DNA from 2 places in the Arthrobacter flavus genome. Region 1 is predicted to be linked to the other one. Evidence: riboswitches for the same ligand, from Rfam matches in the RefSeq annotation. Region 1 holds a riboswitch; the other holds the start of a gene.
The links. Region 1 has a riboswitch for cyclic di-AMP ahead of ABD059_RS01305 (LysM peptidoglycan-binding domain-containing protein). Riboswitches for the same ligand answer to the same signal wherever they lie in the genome.
Positions count from the first base shown of each region.

Region 2: it holds a riboswitch for cyclic di-AMP, as region 1 does, so the genes downstream of both, ABD059_RS11820 (M23 family metallopeptidase) here and ABD059_RS01305 (LysM peptidoglycan-binding domain-containing protein) in region 1, are expected to answer to the same signal.

Region 1 covers NZ_BAAAIJ010000003.1:67,357-74,605, forward strand. Annotated here, with positions in the region: gene ABD059_RS01295 (cytochrome c biogenesis CcdA family protein) at 1-2, opposite strand, end outside; gene ABD059_RS01300 (DsbA family protein) at 2-742, opposite strand; gene ABD059_RS01305 (LysM peptidoglycan-binding domain-containing protein) at 918-1,703, opposite strand; cyclic di-AMP (ydaO/yuaA leader) riboswitch at 1,820-1,996, opposite strand; gene ABD059_RS01310 (VIT1/CCC1 transporter family protein) at 2,137-2,865, opposite strand; gene ABD059_RS01315 (universal stress protein) at 3,122-3,553, shown strand; gene ABD059_RS01320 (isopenicillin N synthase family dioxygenase) at 3,725-4,750, shown strand; gene ABD059_RS01325 (Lrp/AsnC family transcriptional regulator) at 4,810-5,298, opposite strand; gene ABD059_RS01330 (serine hydrolase) at 5,748-6,230, shown strand; gene ABD059_RS01335 (hypothetical protein) at 6,462-6,698, opposite strand; gene sigK (ECF RNA polymerase sigma factor SigK) at 7,001-7,249, opposite strand, start outside.
Region 2 covers NZ_BAAAIJ010000047.1:373,056-380,304, forward strand. Annotated here, with positions in the region: gene ABD059_RS11800 (glucose-1-phosphate adenylyltransferase family protein) at 1-706, opposite strand, end outside; gene ABD059_RS11805 (MarR family winged helix-turn-helix transcriptional regulator) at 703-1,200, opposite strand; gene ABD059_RS11810 (SGNH/GDSL hydrolase family protein) at 1,259-2,029, opposite strand; gene ABD059_RS11815 (diacylglycerol/lipid kinase family protein) at 2,131-3,093, shown strand; gene ABD059_RS11820 (M23 family metallopeptidase) at 3,242-3,856, opposite strand; cyclic di-AMP (ydaO/yuaA leader) riboswitch at 3,942-4,125, opposite strand; gene ABD059_RS11825 (siderophore-interacting protein) at 4,231-5,367, opposite strand; gene ABD059_RS11830 (ABC transporter ATP-binding protein) at 5,364-6,251, opposite strand; gene ABD059_RS11835 (FecCD family ABC transporter permease) at 6,253-7,249, opposite strand, start outside.

The DNA of each region.
Region 1 (7,249 bases):
ATTACTGGGGACTGGTTTCTGCCAGCACAGTCTCAATGGCTTGTTCAAATACTTCTACTGGTTGGGCGCCCGAGATGGGGATGTCGTTCACCAGAAACAAGGGTGTTCCGGTAGCTCCCAGGGCTGCGGCTTCCTCAGCGTCGGTTTGAACAGCCTGATTGAGCTCCTCCGAGTCCAGATCCGCTGTGAACGCCGTGATGTCGGCTACCCCAACTTCTTCTGCGATGCGGATCAGCTCCTCGCGCGGGAGGCTGATATGTCCGCGGTCGGGGGCCGCAGCGAAGACGGCCTTATTGAACTCCCAGAACCTATCCTGTTCCCCTGCTGCCCGGCCGGCAACTGCAGCGCTAAGAGACTCGGCCCCGAAGACCGGCAAATCTCGCCACTCAATCCTTAGTTCCCCGCTAGCTACATACTGCTCGACCAACGCCGGCAATGTCTCGCGCGAGAAAACCCCGCAGAACGGGCATCTGTAGTCGGCGTATTCGACCAAAACAACTGGGGCGTCAACCTCACCTATTGCTAACGGGTCGTCGGCGATGCGCCGGGATAAATCGAACTTTTCTTCCTCCCGGCCACCGGATTCCTCTGCGACGTCTGTTCCTGATCCATCTGAAGCGGGGGAGGAGGCTCGCTGGGATGCGATCAACCCAATCATCAGGATGAGCGCGGCGACAAGCAGGGCAGCGATGAGGGTGGCCGATCGAACACCTGTAGTTCGTTGATCAGATTCTTGTGGCACTTCATTACTCCTGGCGTCATGCGTCCACTGGGGGAGGCGCAGGGGGAGGGAAAAAGAAAAAAGGGGGGAAAGGATTCACCCGGACACCAGATCCTGTCTGTCTGATCTGGTGTCCGGGCATGTCCGAAATACACCGAGGTCGGCCAGGTCAGAGCCCAGCCAGCGGGTTTGTCGACTAGAGGTTGACCCGGTAATAGACAGGACCGGAACCTACGTTGACGGATTCCTCAACCGTCTGGTTACCGTTCCAGCCGCTGTGGATGGCTCGTCCGTCGCCGAGGTAGACGGCGTTGTGTGAAAAGCCCATCCCGCCGTCCGCGTAGTAGACGAAGTCGCCGGGCTGGGGATCCGATACTGGAGTAGCGAAGGCCATCAAGGACTCGGGGGACTCATCTCCTACCCCTATCACCCCGGCGGCTCGCAATGCTCCTTCGCCCAGGACGGTGCAGTCCTGAATAGCGCCCAACTGCGTGTTAGCGAAGGCAAGAATACGGCTGTTGGCAGTACCGCTCTGGGGAGCGTCCGAGGAATCCCAGATGTTTCCTGACTCGTTGCTCACCCTGGTGCTCAGGGCATTGATCGATGCACTTTGTGTAGTCAGGCTAGAGTCGGAAACCGCTGATGACGGGCCTGCGGAGCCGGCGTCGATCGCTGCAGCATTCTCGGCATTCGACTCATCTGACAGGACGATGGTGTTTCCCGGGTAGATGATTGACGTGACAGTGAGCTGGTTCAGGCTCAGGAGCTTGTGCAACGCCACACCTGTCTGGACGCTGATAGCTCCCAGCGAATCACCTGACTGCACGGTGTACGCAGTGCCTTGATCGGTGGGGGTCGCCTCCACTTCGACTGGTGAAGCAGCCGATGAGAGCGATGAAACGGTGTGATCCTGCGCCGGGTGGGCGATCGCCGAAGCGTGGGCGGGGCTCGCTCCCGCCGCCAGCATTCCGGAAGCAACCACAAGCGCTGCGACTTTGGGCCCCTACTGGGAGAGGGTGGACTGCCCGCTGAGGAGAAGAATCGAACGGCTTTTCGTATCGGCGCGATGTCGAGCACGCAGAGTATGTGATGACATGGGTAATCTCTCCCTATACCTACGAGGTGAGCTGTCGGATTCGGATGGGAGGCACCCGGCCGCATGAGGACAAAATCCCCATTCGGCTTCACCCCAAGGGTTCTAAAGAACCCACCTGTGGTTTCCCCGTCCCAGCCTTCCTATCCAAGGACCTAAGCCTCTGGCTGGGTTCGGTAAGAGGCATCGATGAGCCCCACTTTTAGTGGAGCGTTGTAATCAACCTACTCGGAAAAGCCAAATGTACAAACATTTACCTCGAGTGCGGTTTTCCGGTCGGCAGCCTCAAGGAAAAAGGACAAATCCGGGGCGTTGTCGAGCATTAGACCACTCCGGTGGTCCCCAGGAGCGACCCGATGAGGAAGGTGGCGGCCAATGCGAGCGCGCCGCCGAGAACGATCCTCACAGTCGGGCGCGTCGCTGGATTGTCGCCAATCCGTGCGCTTCCGTAGCCGGTGATGGCGAGGGCAATCAGGACTGCGCCGAAGGTCCAAAGGACACGAGTCTCCTCTGGAAACAAAAGGATTGTCAGCAGGGGGAGAATCGCTCCAAGGGTGAAGGCCAGCGCAGACGCCCCCGCAGCAGCGAGCGGGCTCGCCACGGCGTCCTCGCGCAATCCGAGTTCCGCTTCGAGATGGGCCCCCAGGGCATCGTGTTTGGTGAGTTCGACTGCCACCTGATGGGCCGTGTCCGGGCTCAGCCCTTTTGATTGGTAGATTCCGGCAAGCTCCACAAGCTCAGCCTCGGGCTCGGTCTCCAGCTCAAGGCGTTCCTTGGCGATGAGGGCCTCCTGGCTGTCTTTCTGACTACTCACGGACACGTACTCTCCAAGAGCCATGGATATCGCACCGCCGACAAGACCGGCGATGCCAGCGGCAAGAATCACGGGAGTTGCCGTTGTCGCACCCGCGACTCCGACGACCAGGGCCGCGACCGAGACAATTCCGTCATTGGCTCCGAGTACACCGGCTCGCAGCCAATTGAGTCTGCCATGGATGGTGTTGTCATGCGGTTCATCACTATGCGTGCCTGGTACGGGAGAACTAGTCATGCCCGTAATCTAGGCCTCCACGAGCCAGTGCACCAGTAAGGATCCACTCTCATGCCTGCGTGACGAATCGGGTGACCGCGACGCACTTCACGGTGATCCACTGCGGCGCTGGAGAGAGCTGCCGGTCAACATTGCGCTGGGCGGTGTGGTCCACGGGTCGGCGAAGAGGCACTCGATTCTTTGACCGAGTAGGGTAAGCGAACCAAGTAGGCACCACATACCGCAATTGCGGTTCGAAGTTCGAGGAGGACACGTCATGACCGGAAGTGTGATTGTTGGTGTGGATGGAAGTGAGACCGCATTTAAGGCAGCCTCACGCGCCGCGACTCTTGCTGAGGGCCTCGATGCCGAACTCGTGGTGGTCAGCGCGCACATTACGGGCAACACTGAAGTCGTCCATATCGGCAATGACACATGGATACTGGACGATGCTGAGCAGGCTCTCAAGCTGGCCGAGCAGGTTGCAGTGAAGCTGCGGGAACAACATCCCTCTGTGAAGGTCCGCCCCGCTGCGGGACGGGGCAAGCCGCAGGATGTCCTCATCGAGGAGGCAGAGCGTACCGACGCCCAGCTGCTGGTGGTAGGTAACGTAGGAATGAAAGGGCTCCGGCGGGTGCTGGGCAGCGTTGCCTGGAGTGTTGTACACAACGCACCCTGTGATGTGCTCGTCGTGAAGACCGCATCCTGATTACACCGCAGGTTCGACGCTACGTCCCGGCCTGACCCGAGAAGTGCAAACGGCCGCATGGGCGGTCGACATACTTCGCAACGGGATCGTTCGACTCCCCGGCTTCGGTCGTAACATTGAAGCGGATACGGACTCCGGTTTCCGAAACGCGTCGTAAAGGACTATAAGAACTTGTCACTCGAATCACTGCCTGTCCTGGATTACTCTCAGCTGAACGCAGGCCCGGAGGAAGCATCAGACTTCCGGGACGGTTTGCGCAAGGCGATGCACGAGGTCGGGTTCCTGTACTTGGCAGGCCATGGCATTCCGCAGGAGCTCATTGACGCCATGCTCGACACCTCCCGGCGTTTCTTCGACCTGTCGGAGGAACAAAAACTGGCGCTGGAGAACGTTAATAGCCCCCAGTTTCGTGGCTACACCCGGATGGGCGCTGAGCTGACCGACCGGGCGGTGGACTGGCGAGAGCAGATCGACATTGGGGTCGAGCGCGACGCTGTGGAAACGGGGGGAGATGTAGCTGACTACTGGCGGCTGGAAGGCCCCAATTTGTGGCCGGCTGAATTGCCCGAGATGCGGGAGATCGTCTCTGAATGGACACAGCGACTGAGCGCCATCTCTCTCGATCTCTTGCGGGCGCTTGCGGTGTCTCTCGGCGCACCAGAGGACAGCTTCGATGAAGCCTTCGGTTCCAACGCCTTCCCGATGCTGAAAATCGTGCGCTACCCCGGTGAGTCCGGCAACGAGCCGAAACAGGGCGTCGGTTCACACCGCGACGGCGGAGTACTGACCCTGCTCCTGGTAGAGCAGGGAAAGGGCGGGCTCCAGGTCGAATACCAGGGAAAGTGGATTGACGTACCCCAGGTTCCTGGAACCTTTGTCGTCAACATCGGTGAAATGCTTGAGTTGGCGACAAACGGCTATCTTAAAGCGACCTTGCACCGTGTCATCTCACCCGGTACCGGCGCCGACAGGATTTCGCTGCCCTTCTTCTACAATCCGGCACTCGACGCCACCATGCCCGCCCTGCGCATGAGCCCGCAGTTCCACGCCAAGGCTCAAGGGCTGTCGGCGGATCCGACCGACAGTCCAATCCTCGAAACCTACGGGGATAACGCCCTGCGCTATCGGTTGCGGGCCCACCCGAACGTTGCCGCACTTCACCACGCCGACCTCCTGCAGCAGCAAGGACAGCAATAGAGAACGTAGACAGCCATCGGGTCTGAAGCTCAGCGGAACGGGTGTGGCTCCCCGTTGGTCTAGTTACCCAGCGTCGCAAGGAGCGGACCCATCCGGTAGGGGATGGGTTGCCGGAGGAACATGCTGGTCCTGGTTCGCAAAATTCCAGGGCAGAGGCGAATCTCTTCCGACACCCGGTAGAGGTCATCCGGGTCGCGAGCGACGACCCGGCAGAGAAGGTCTGTTTCTCCCGCGGGTGCCAGACACTCGACAATTTCGGGAATGGCGCGGAGCCCTTCAACGGCAACATCGATCCTGTGCTGGTCAAGCTCTGCGGCTACATGCGCTGAGATGAACAAGCCCAGGGCCTCCGGCGCGATGCGCACACTGTTGTCCCTCAGCGCGCCTTGGGACTCGTAGCGCTCCAGGCGCGCTTGGACCGTCCCGCGGGCTAACCCTGTGCGGTGCGCGATGGCCAGCACGGTCATTCGAGAGTCAGCGTCAAGTGCTTCAAGGACTGCACGGTCAATAGCATCCCTGATCGGACGGTGATCTTTGTTGGTGGCCATGGGTTCTCCTCAGTAGGTGCAGTCAGGATGACCACACTTCGCGCTTGTACAGCTAGAAGTCTAGTCAGATTGACTACTAAATACGCCGACTGTTGCACACAGGCCAGACGATGTTGCTCAATGGAAGACAGAACGGCCAGGAATGGAGATCCCTTCCCAGGCTTGAGAAGCAACTAGAGAGCACACCCACTCCAAGGTTGCGAAGTGCCGCTCCCACAAGGAGCACGCGCAGTCCGTCGCCCCATCCCTGCTGCGGACTTCTTCGATCTGGTTCAGCCTGTGCCCCGGCACCGTCGCCGGCGCCGCGGTTCTTGCCCCGGCGGTGGTCTGTGGGACGCTCTTAACGGGCGAGAGTGTTGGCGCAGTCTGGCCGGAGGTCACAGAACCCCCACTCGTCGGCTCGTTGACATGCTGTTGCGCCGTATCCGCCGCAACAGGATCGAACCACCTTGGAGGTCACTACGAAGAAGTCTGCGTTTCTACCTGCCATTGCCACTGCCGTGCTGGTGGCCGGTGCTGGCTGCGCTCCTGCGACAGAGAAGCCGCCGGGCGGGGCTCCCGAACAACCTTCGGCACCTACACCCTCTTCCGCCAATACTTTGCCGACCGATTCCGACCGTTCGGAGGAACCGCCGTCGGCCCCGGTTGCAGAAGCACCCGAGTCACTGGATGACGACATCACAGCGATCCTTGACGCTGCGGGCGACTACCAGGTCGGGGTTGCCATAGCCGGCGCCTCGGGTGATGACGCACGAGTGTTCGGGGAAGAGTCAGCGTTCTTTGCTGCCAGTACGGCGAAGATCATTACGGCTGCCGCCTTTTACCATTCAGTCGAAGACGGCGAAGCCAGTCTCCATGAGAATCTGGGCCAGGAGGACGCGGCCTTCCAGATCCAGGACATGGTCAATAAGGGGTGGCTTGTGAAAAAGTGAAATATGCGACGTTAGCGCGAATATTCACCAGAAATCAGCCGTCGGCCGGGGCGACCGGGCCGGTTTGTAGCCAAGAAGTCCTTCGCCAATTTGGTGTGTCGCGAAGGGAGGTACCCCTTGCGATGGTGCGTACGCCGCGGCAACCGTTACACGGCGAGCCCTTGTATTCCTTGGGCTGTGAGGGGTCTCAAACGGTCTTGCGAACGATGGTTATCGATCGGGAGTAGTGGGTTACAGCGGGTCGCCCGTTTCGTGGGGTGGTTGTGCTGTGACCAGGTCTCGTCGGTTGAGCTCGGTAGTGAGTTCTTCTAGGCGTCCTTCAGTTTCAGGTTCAGGATTTGAATCGAGGTATTCAGCGTCCAGTTCACGGCGAACCTTGCTGTTGAGCACTTCCACCTCGGTGTCATCCAGGATGGTTAGGTCCGCCGGAAATAGCTCTTCTGGCGTGATCCTACTGTTGTGGTCCATCGGTTCTACTTTCTACTGCACGCGTTCGGGAAAGGGCGTGGTGAGCGGATTGCGGGCTTCATCTAGTTGATCGTCTATGGCCACTAAGTCACGTATTGCTGCGCTGAGTAGTCGTTGTGTGTTTGGTGTGATGTGCGCGCTGGGGTCGCAGATCGAATCGGTGTTTACACATCCTGCCAAGAAGCTAAGCACGGTGCGTGCCAGGTGGGCGCGGGCTGACTGAAGATCGGCGAGCCGTCGTGCCGGTTCTTCCATCGAGGGGGCCCGCTCGATGTTTGCTGTCTGGTTTTGAAGGAGAGGGGTCACTTGGTTGGGCCCTCGTCTAGGCAGGTTCTCAGGTGTTTGAGTCCGTCTCGGATTCTGGTTTTGATGGTCGGTAGCGGGATGGACAGACGTTCGGCGACTTCACGGTAGGTCAGGCCGTTGTAGTAGGCGAGGCTGATTGCTTCTCGTTGGGCGGCAGAGAGGCTTCCCAGGCAGGCGGTGACGGATTGGGCTTCTATTCTGGTGGTAACGGTTTCGGCTACGACGTCGTAGTCCGGGCTGTGGTT
Region 2 (7,249 bases), on a different contig from region 1:
GGCGGTGTTCCACCACTGTTGAATGTTCTACCAGGTGGGGCAGCAGTTGGTCGCCGTAGTCGTCGAGGCCGCCCTCTTCTTTCGCCAGCAGCTCCAGGGTGTCGAGCAGGTGCACGGCATCGAAGAGGAACACTTCCGTGGCTACCAGGGTGGTCTTGGGCTTGTCGGGTTTGTACTCGAAGCCGGTGACGGCGCCGTCGGACACCTCGACCACACCGTGCTTGGAGGCATCGCCGTCGAAGTGTGTGGTCACGATTGTTGCGGCAGCCTTGGCGTCCAGGTGGGTCTGGACGACATCACGGAAGTCCAGCTGGTACAGGTGATCGGCACTGAGGAGGAGCACCAGGTCGGGGTCGAACTCCCGGATAAACGCTGCCTGCCGGAACAGGCTATCGGCGTTTCCATCCGCGAAGCCCTCCCCTTCCCGGCCTTCGAAGGGCGGCAGGACACGCAGTCCACCGTTGGTGCGGTCCAGATCCCACGGCCGGCCATTGGCCAGATGGTCGTTGAGCGAGTTCGGCTGGTACTGCTGCACCATCCAGACATCCGAGATGCCGCTGTGGTGCAGGTTGGAGAGCGGGATGTCGATCAGGCGGTAGGAGCCAGCGACGGGCAGCGCCGGTTTGGCACGCTGATCCGTCAGGGGCCCCAGCCGTCCACCCGAACCACCTGCGAGCACGATCGCAAGGACGGATGGTCGGTTCATAGTTGCTCTCCAGGGGTTGGTTGATTCAGGATCCAGTGGGTGCTGTCGAGTTGGGCCAGGATTTTCTTGCCAATCCGCTCCAGGTCCCGGACGTCGTCGTCAGTCAACGCGTCGAAGACCGATTCCCGCACGTGGTCAACATGCGCGCGGGCCAACAACTGCAGGTTGGCCAGCCCGTCGTCGGTGATCCGGGCGGTGGTGACCCGGCCATCGCTGGCGCTGGGGAAGCGGGATACCCAGCCTCGTTGCTCAAGTTTCTTCACCACGTGGCTCAGGCGGGACAAGGACGCATTCGACCGGGCGGCGAGCTCGCTCATCGCGAGGGTGAGGTCGTCAGTCTCGGAAAGCATCGCCAGGACGTGGTAGTCGAACAGGGTGATCTTCGCCTGCCGGAACAGGTGGGCGTCGAGGGTGCCAGGGAGCATGGTGGTGACGGCGTAAAGGGCAAGCCAGGCTTGCCGCTCCTCGGGATTCAGCCATCGGACACCAGTCATCACGCCATTCTGACACAGAGACCGTTCGCCACCATGGCCCCGCTGGGCGGCCGGGAGGCTAGGCCCACGCCGGGCGGGTGAGCTCCGGGTACTTGGCCGTCAGCACATCCCCCGAAGACACGCCGCGGAGGCGCCGTCCCACCCACGGCGAGAGGTAGTCACGTGCCCACTGGGCGTCCGCCCGTAGCTGGTCGATCCGGGACGACGCAGGTATAGCCTCCAGCTCGGGTAGGTCGATCTCGTGGGAGGCCCTCAAGACTTCGAGCACCCGCTTGGCCATGAGGGTGTGTCCGGCGCTGGACATGTGCATCCGGTCAGTGTCCCAATAGCCCCAATTCTGGAACTCCCTGAACCGCCAGTAGTCCACCACATCGGCGTGGTGCCGGTCAGCGATTTCGCGGACCAGTTCGTTATAGATGGCCGTCCGCCCGCGGGTCTTGCCGAACACCGCCGACCCCACCGAATCAAACCCGGTAAACAGCACCACGGCGGCACCTGAGCTAGCAAGGCGGGCCACACCGTCGTCGTAGGCGGCCATCAGGGCGTCAATGTCGATCCGCGGCCGCAGAATGTCGTTGCCACCCGCGTAGATGGTGATGAGCGTGGGCTGGAGGGCCAGGGCCCGGTCCACCTGCTCGTCCAGGACCTGGCGCACTTTTTTGCCGCGGACGGCGAGATTCGCGTACCCCCAGGAGCTGTCGGCAAGGATCAGTTGCTCGGCCACCCGGTCCGCCCATCCCCGCACACCGTTCGGGCTTTCTTCATGCCAGTCGCCGACGCCTTCGGTGAACGAATCGCCCAGGGCCACATATCGTTGAGAGAATTCCACTAGTAGAGGCTACCTGCTTCAGCCGCGCGATAAGGTGGCATTGCAAGCAGACTGATAGCTTTCGCGCTGCTCCCGCCCTCCCCCGACCTGAGAAGGACATCATGACCCAGCCCTCCGATAATCGGACCAAGCGCGCCGCGTTGATCATCAACCCGGTCAAGAACACCGGGGCTGATATTCGTGCGATCGTTTCGGAGCTCTGCGCTGCCGAGGGGTGGGACGAGGTGCTGTACCTGGAGACGTCGGCTGACGACCCCGGCCGTGGCCAGGCGCAGCAAGCCGTCGACGCTGGCGTGGACGTGGTGATCGCCGCTGGCGGCGATGGAACGGTCCGCTGCGTGGCCGAGGTTGTCAACGGCACCGGTATCGCCCTGGGCCTGATCCCGCTTGGCACCGGCAACCTGCTGGCCCGGAACCTGGACATCGCCGTCGACAATCCGCGCGAGGCCGCCAAGGCTGCCCTGTTCGGCACCGAACGCAATGTCGACGTCGTTCATGTCACGGTTGACCGCGCCCAGGACTCGCACGTGTTCCTGGTGATGGCAGGACTGGGATTTGACGCGTCGATCATGGCCGACACCCGCGATGACCTCAAAGACAAGGTGGGATGGCTGGCCTACGTTGACGCCGGTATCCGGAACCTGAGCGGCAAACCCGCACGCACCCAGATCACGCTGGACGGCGGCGAGGTCATTGAGCGTCGGCTGCGCAGCGTGATGGGCGGCAACTGCGGCAAGATCATGGGCGGGCTGGAGATTTTCCCCGGCGCAAAGATTGACGACGGCCTGCTGGACATTATGACCGTGGCGCCCACCGGTCGACTGGGCTGGCTCGGCGTCGTCGGGAAGCTGTTCGCCCGAGGGAAGGGCAAGGACCCGTCGCTTGAGTACTTCCAGTGCAAGGAAGCCGAAATCCAGCTCGACGAACCGCAGGAGATCCAACTCGACGGCGACCCCCTCGGCAAGGGCACCCACATGGCCCTGCGCGTGGACGCGAATTCGTTGCGGCTGCGGATGCCCTACGGCAGGAAAGATCCAGCGGTCGTCACCCACCCGGAGCCCTAGGACCGGATCCGGGGCTGGGTCCGGTCTAGGACCGGGTCCGGTTCCGGGTCCGGTTCCGGTTGCCCACTGGCCAGCCCCAACCACTGGGAATGTCTAGACAATCCCACCCACCGTGCCCGCCCCGTGGGGAGGATCGCCGGTACCTGACCTAGAGCCGGGTTTGGGGATCTACTTTTTCGCCGTCGACCAGCAGTTCGAAGTGGAGGTGGCATCCGGTCGAGTTGCCGGTGCTCCCGACGGCGCCCAGGCCTTGGGCCTTGTCCACTTTTTCCCCGACGGTCACGCCGATCACACTGAGGTGGTTGTACGAGGTTTCGAGGCCACCGCCGTGGTCCACCACGATCCGCTGGCCACCGCCATAGGCATGCCACCCGGACTCCACTACGGTACCCGCGCGGGATGCCAGGACCGGCGTACCGCAGGCTCCTGCGTAGTCGGTCCCGGTGTGCAGTTCATCGCCGTATCCACCCAGTGGGTTCACCCGGTACCCGAACGATGACGCAATTTCGGCACCCTCGATGGGAGTGATGAACGTCGCCGCGTCGCTGGACAGGACAGTGGTTTTGGCCTCGGCAGTTGCGGCCGTCGCGACCGGGGACTCCCTGCCGAAATCAATGTCGGCTTCAGCGTCAGCAGTAACCGGGGCGGCCACGGCGGCGCCGCTTGCTGCGGTGGGCGCTGCCGAGGGTGAAGACTCCGGGGCGGGGAAGGCTGCGGTGAGGACAAGCCCGGCCGCTGCGGCGAGGACGCCTACGGCCAGCACAGCTGGCCGACGGTTGGATGTCGATGGGGACTTCGGTGGGGCGGACGCGCGGCGGCGCCCGGATGTGACCGGCTGGAGCAAAACAAGAGCCTCTCTGCAACGCCGGTGAAGTTAGCTGTCGGATTCGAGCAAGAGTTGACTCGGCCCACTGCTGCTCTTCCTGTGAGCGGAAGAGCGGTTTGCGAAGGGCTGCACCCCAAGGCAGATAACTGCCGAAGATGGGTCCTCCACCCCTGCCACGGTGAATTGGGGACCGGCTGCTGGCAGGGTTAGGCGTGCAGTCCGGGAGCCACAAAGATGCGGATGGCTCCCTACAAGAATAGAACGCTTTGCCGAGAAGTTATAATTTCGTTACATAGCTCACGGCGCGCCGACTAGCCAAGCTCGGAACGGCCACTCCGCCAATACCCCATAAACGCGACCTGTTTGCGGTCGATCCCGACGTCGCGCACCAGATAGCGCCGCAACCCTCGGACCACCGCTGCCTCGCCCGCGATCCAGGCATAGAAGGGGAGCGCACCGGAGGGCCGGTCCGGGTTCAGCGAGGTATTCAGGGTAGACGCGTTCAGTCGCTGCGGAGTTTCCCACAGGATCGTCTCGTCGATGTTCACTTCTTCCGGCTCAGGGCCCGCTGTGGCGGCGGCAGCGGCGGCAAGGGTCAGCCCGGCGCGGGAGCTGGCATCGACGCCGACGGCGAACGGCGTGGCCAGTGACACCCAGCCGGGTACCCGAACGGCGTCTCGGACCGCCGCGTCCAGCAGTTCACCGTGAGGGCGTTCGCCGCGGGCCAACCAGATGATCTTCACTGCCGAGGTGGTGGAGACGGCCTGGAAATCTGCGGGGTCCGGCACTTCGAGGAAGGCGTGCCCGCCGACGTCGGCGGGGAGTGATTCCAGGATGGCGCTGATAGCAGGGACAGCTGTCTCGTCGCCGGCGAGGAGAACATGCTGGGCGAGCCCCGGACGCCACTCGATCCCGCCGTAGGAGCCAGCGGTGGTGCAGGTCGCGGCGTGGACGTTCGGCCCGATCAGCCACATCCGGTCACCGGGGGTGGCAGCGGCGGCCCAGAGCGACGCCGGTCCCCCGTTCCCCTCAGCGTCGAAGTGCATCACAAAGTCGACGTCGATCTCTGGCTCGTCGCCATCGCACCGGGCTGCCCTGACGGTATAGGTGCGCATGGCGCCGCGTTCGGCGGGGTCCATCGCAAGCCACTGCTGATACCAGCCTGATCCCTCGGGTGGCGACTCGAGTAGCTCCCGCATGTTCACGCGGGGGGCATCGTCCCCGCGGGTGGCGGGGATCAAGACCTTGATCCGCAGGTCCAGCGTTGGTCCCTGCACACCGAAATTCCTGAGGCAGGACCCGCCGAAAGTGATGCGTTGGAAGTTGGCGCTGAGGCGCTGCACCCGAGTGACGACGACGTCGAAGGCTGATACCGCCGAGACGGCCCCCTCGGTGCGCTGTGGTCCGCGCTCGCGCCGCTGGGCCGTGCGGTTGCTGACTTCGGTCATGTTGCTGCCTCCAGGTGATGCGCGGACAGCGTGTCCTGCGGATTTGGCAGGAACCCCTGCCCAGTGGACGTTTCGGATGACGACTGAGTAGCTCCGTCGCCTGAGTGGTGTCGGCCGACCGGAACCACCATGGGGGTGCCGGACACGGGGTCCGGAATGACGCGGCATTGCAGACCGAAAACTGAGGTGACTGTCTCCTCGGTGACCACCTCCGCGGGGCTGCCCTGCGCGGCGATCCGGCCGTCGGTCATGGCGATGAGGTGATCGGCATAGCGTGCGGCGAGGTTAAGGTCGTGGAGCACGATAGCCACCGTGGTGCCGTCGCGCCGGTTCAGATCAGTGATCAGATCCAGCACTTCCACCTGGTGGGTGACGTCGAGGAAGGTGGTGGGTTCATCCAGCAGCAGGATGTCAGTCTGCTGGGCGAGGGCCATCGCAATCCAGACCCGCTGCCGCTGCCCACCGGAGAGTTCATCGACAAAACGGTCAGCGAGCTCAAGGGTGTCGGTGACTTCGAGGGCGGCGGCGACGGCGACGTCGTCGTCGTTGGTCCACTGCCGGAACCAGCCCTGGTGTGGGTAGCGGCCACGACCCACCAGGTCGGCGACGGTGATCCCGTCCGGCGCTACGGGCGTCTGCGGCAGCAAGCCAAGGGTGCGTGCGACGGCGCGGGTGGAAAGCGAGTGGATGTCCTTGCCGTCGAGACTGACGACGCCGGCCGATGGCTTGAGCAGACGGGCCAGTCCACGCAGCAGGGTGGATTTGCCGCAGGCGTTGGCGCCGACAATCACGGTCACTTTGCCGGCGAGCAGCTCAAGGGTGAGGTCCTGGACCACTTTGCGGTCGTCGTACGCGAGTGTCAGCTCGCTGGCTTTCAGCGCCATCTCAGCCTCCCTGTCCTGTCCGGTTAGCGGTCACAAGCAGCCACAGCAGGAACGGCGCGCCCAGGACGCCAGTTACTACGCCGACCGGAAGTGACACGCCGGGAATCATGGTGGCTGCCACGTAGTCTGCGGCGAGAACTATCACCGCGCCCACCAGTCCGGCCGCGGTGAGAGAGACAGCCCCCTTCACGAGGCGGCGGGAGATTGGGCCGGCGAGGAAGGCGACGAACGCCACCGGCCCGGCGGCCGCAGTGGCAACGGCCGCGAGAGCCACCCCGACGGCGATCAGGGCCAGCCGCGATGGTTCGACCCGGATACCGAGGCTGGCAGCGGTGTCGTCGCCCAGTTCCAGTCCGCGCAGACCCCGGGATAGGACGGCCGCTGCGGGGATCAGCAGCAGCAGGGCGAGGATGAGGATCGTGGCCCGGTCCCAGTTGCTGGAATTCAGGGAGCCGTTGAGCCAGACCAGAGTGTCTGATGCGGTGCGGATATCGGTGCGGGTGAGCAGGAAGCTGACTACCGCGTGCATCACCGCGGCGAAGCCAATTCCCACCAGGATCAGCCGGTACCCGGCCGCCGAGCCGCGGCGGGAGAGCAGGTAGATCGCTGCCGCGACGGCGAGGGCCCCGATCAGGGCGGAAAGGGACACCGCAACGCCTGCCGCCCCGAACAGCACTATTGCTGCCACGGCAGAGGCACTGGCTCCGTAGCTGATCCCAATGATGTCGGGGCTGGCCAGCGGGTTCCGGAGCATGGTCTGAAAAATGGTGCCCGCCAGGCCGAAGGCCACCCCGATGAGGACCGCGATCACCGCGCGGGGAAGCTTGTTTTCCATCACGATGAACGTAGCGCCGGGAATGTCGGCGCCGCCAAGGATCCTGAAGAAGTCCGGGATGGTTACGGTATAGGTGCCGAGCAGGACAGAGACCGCGAACAGGACGGCGGTGATCCCCGCAAGGATTCCGATCACCAGGCGGCGCTGGGCTGACTGGTGGCGC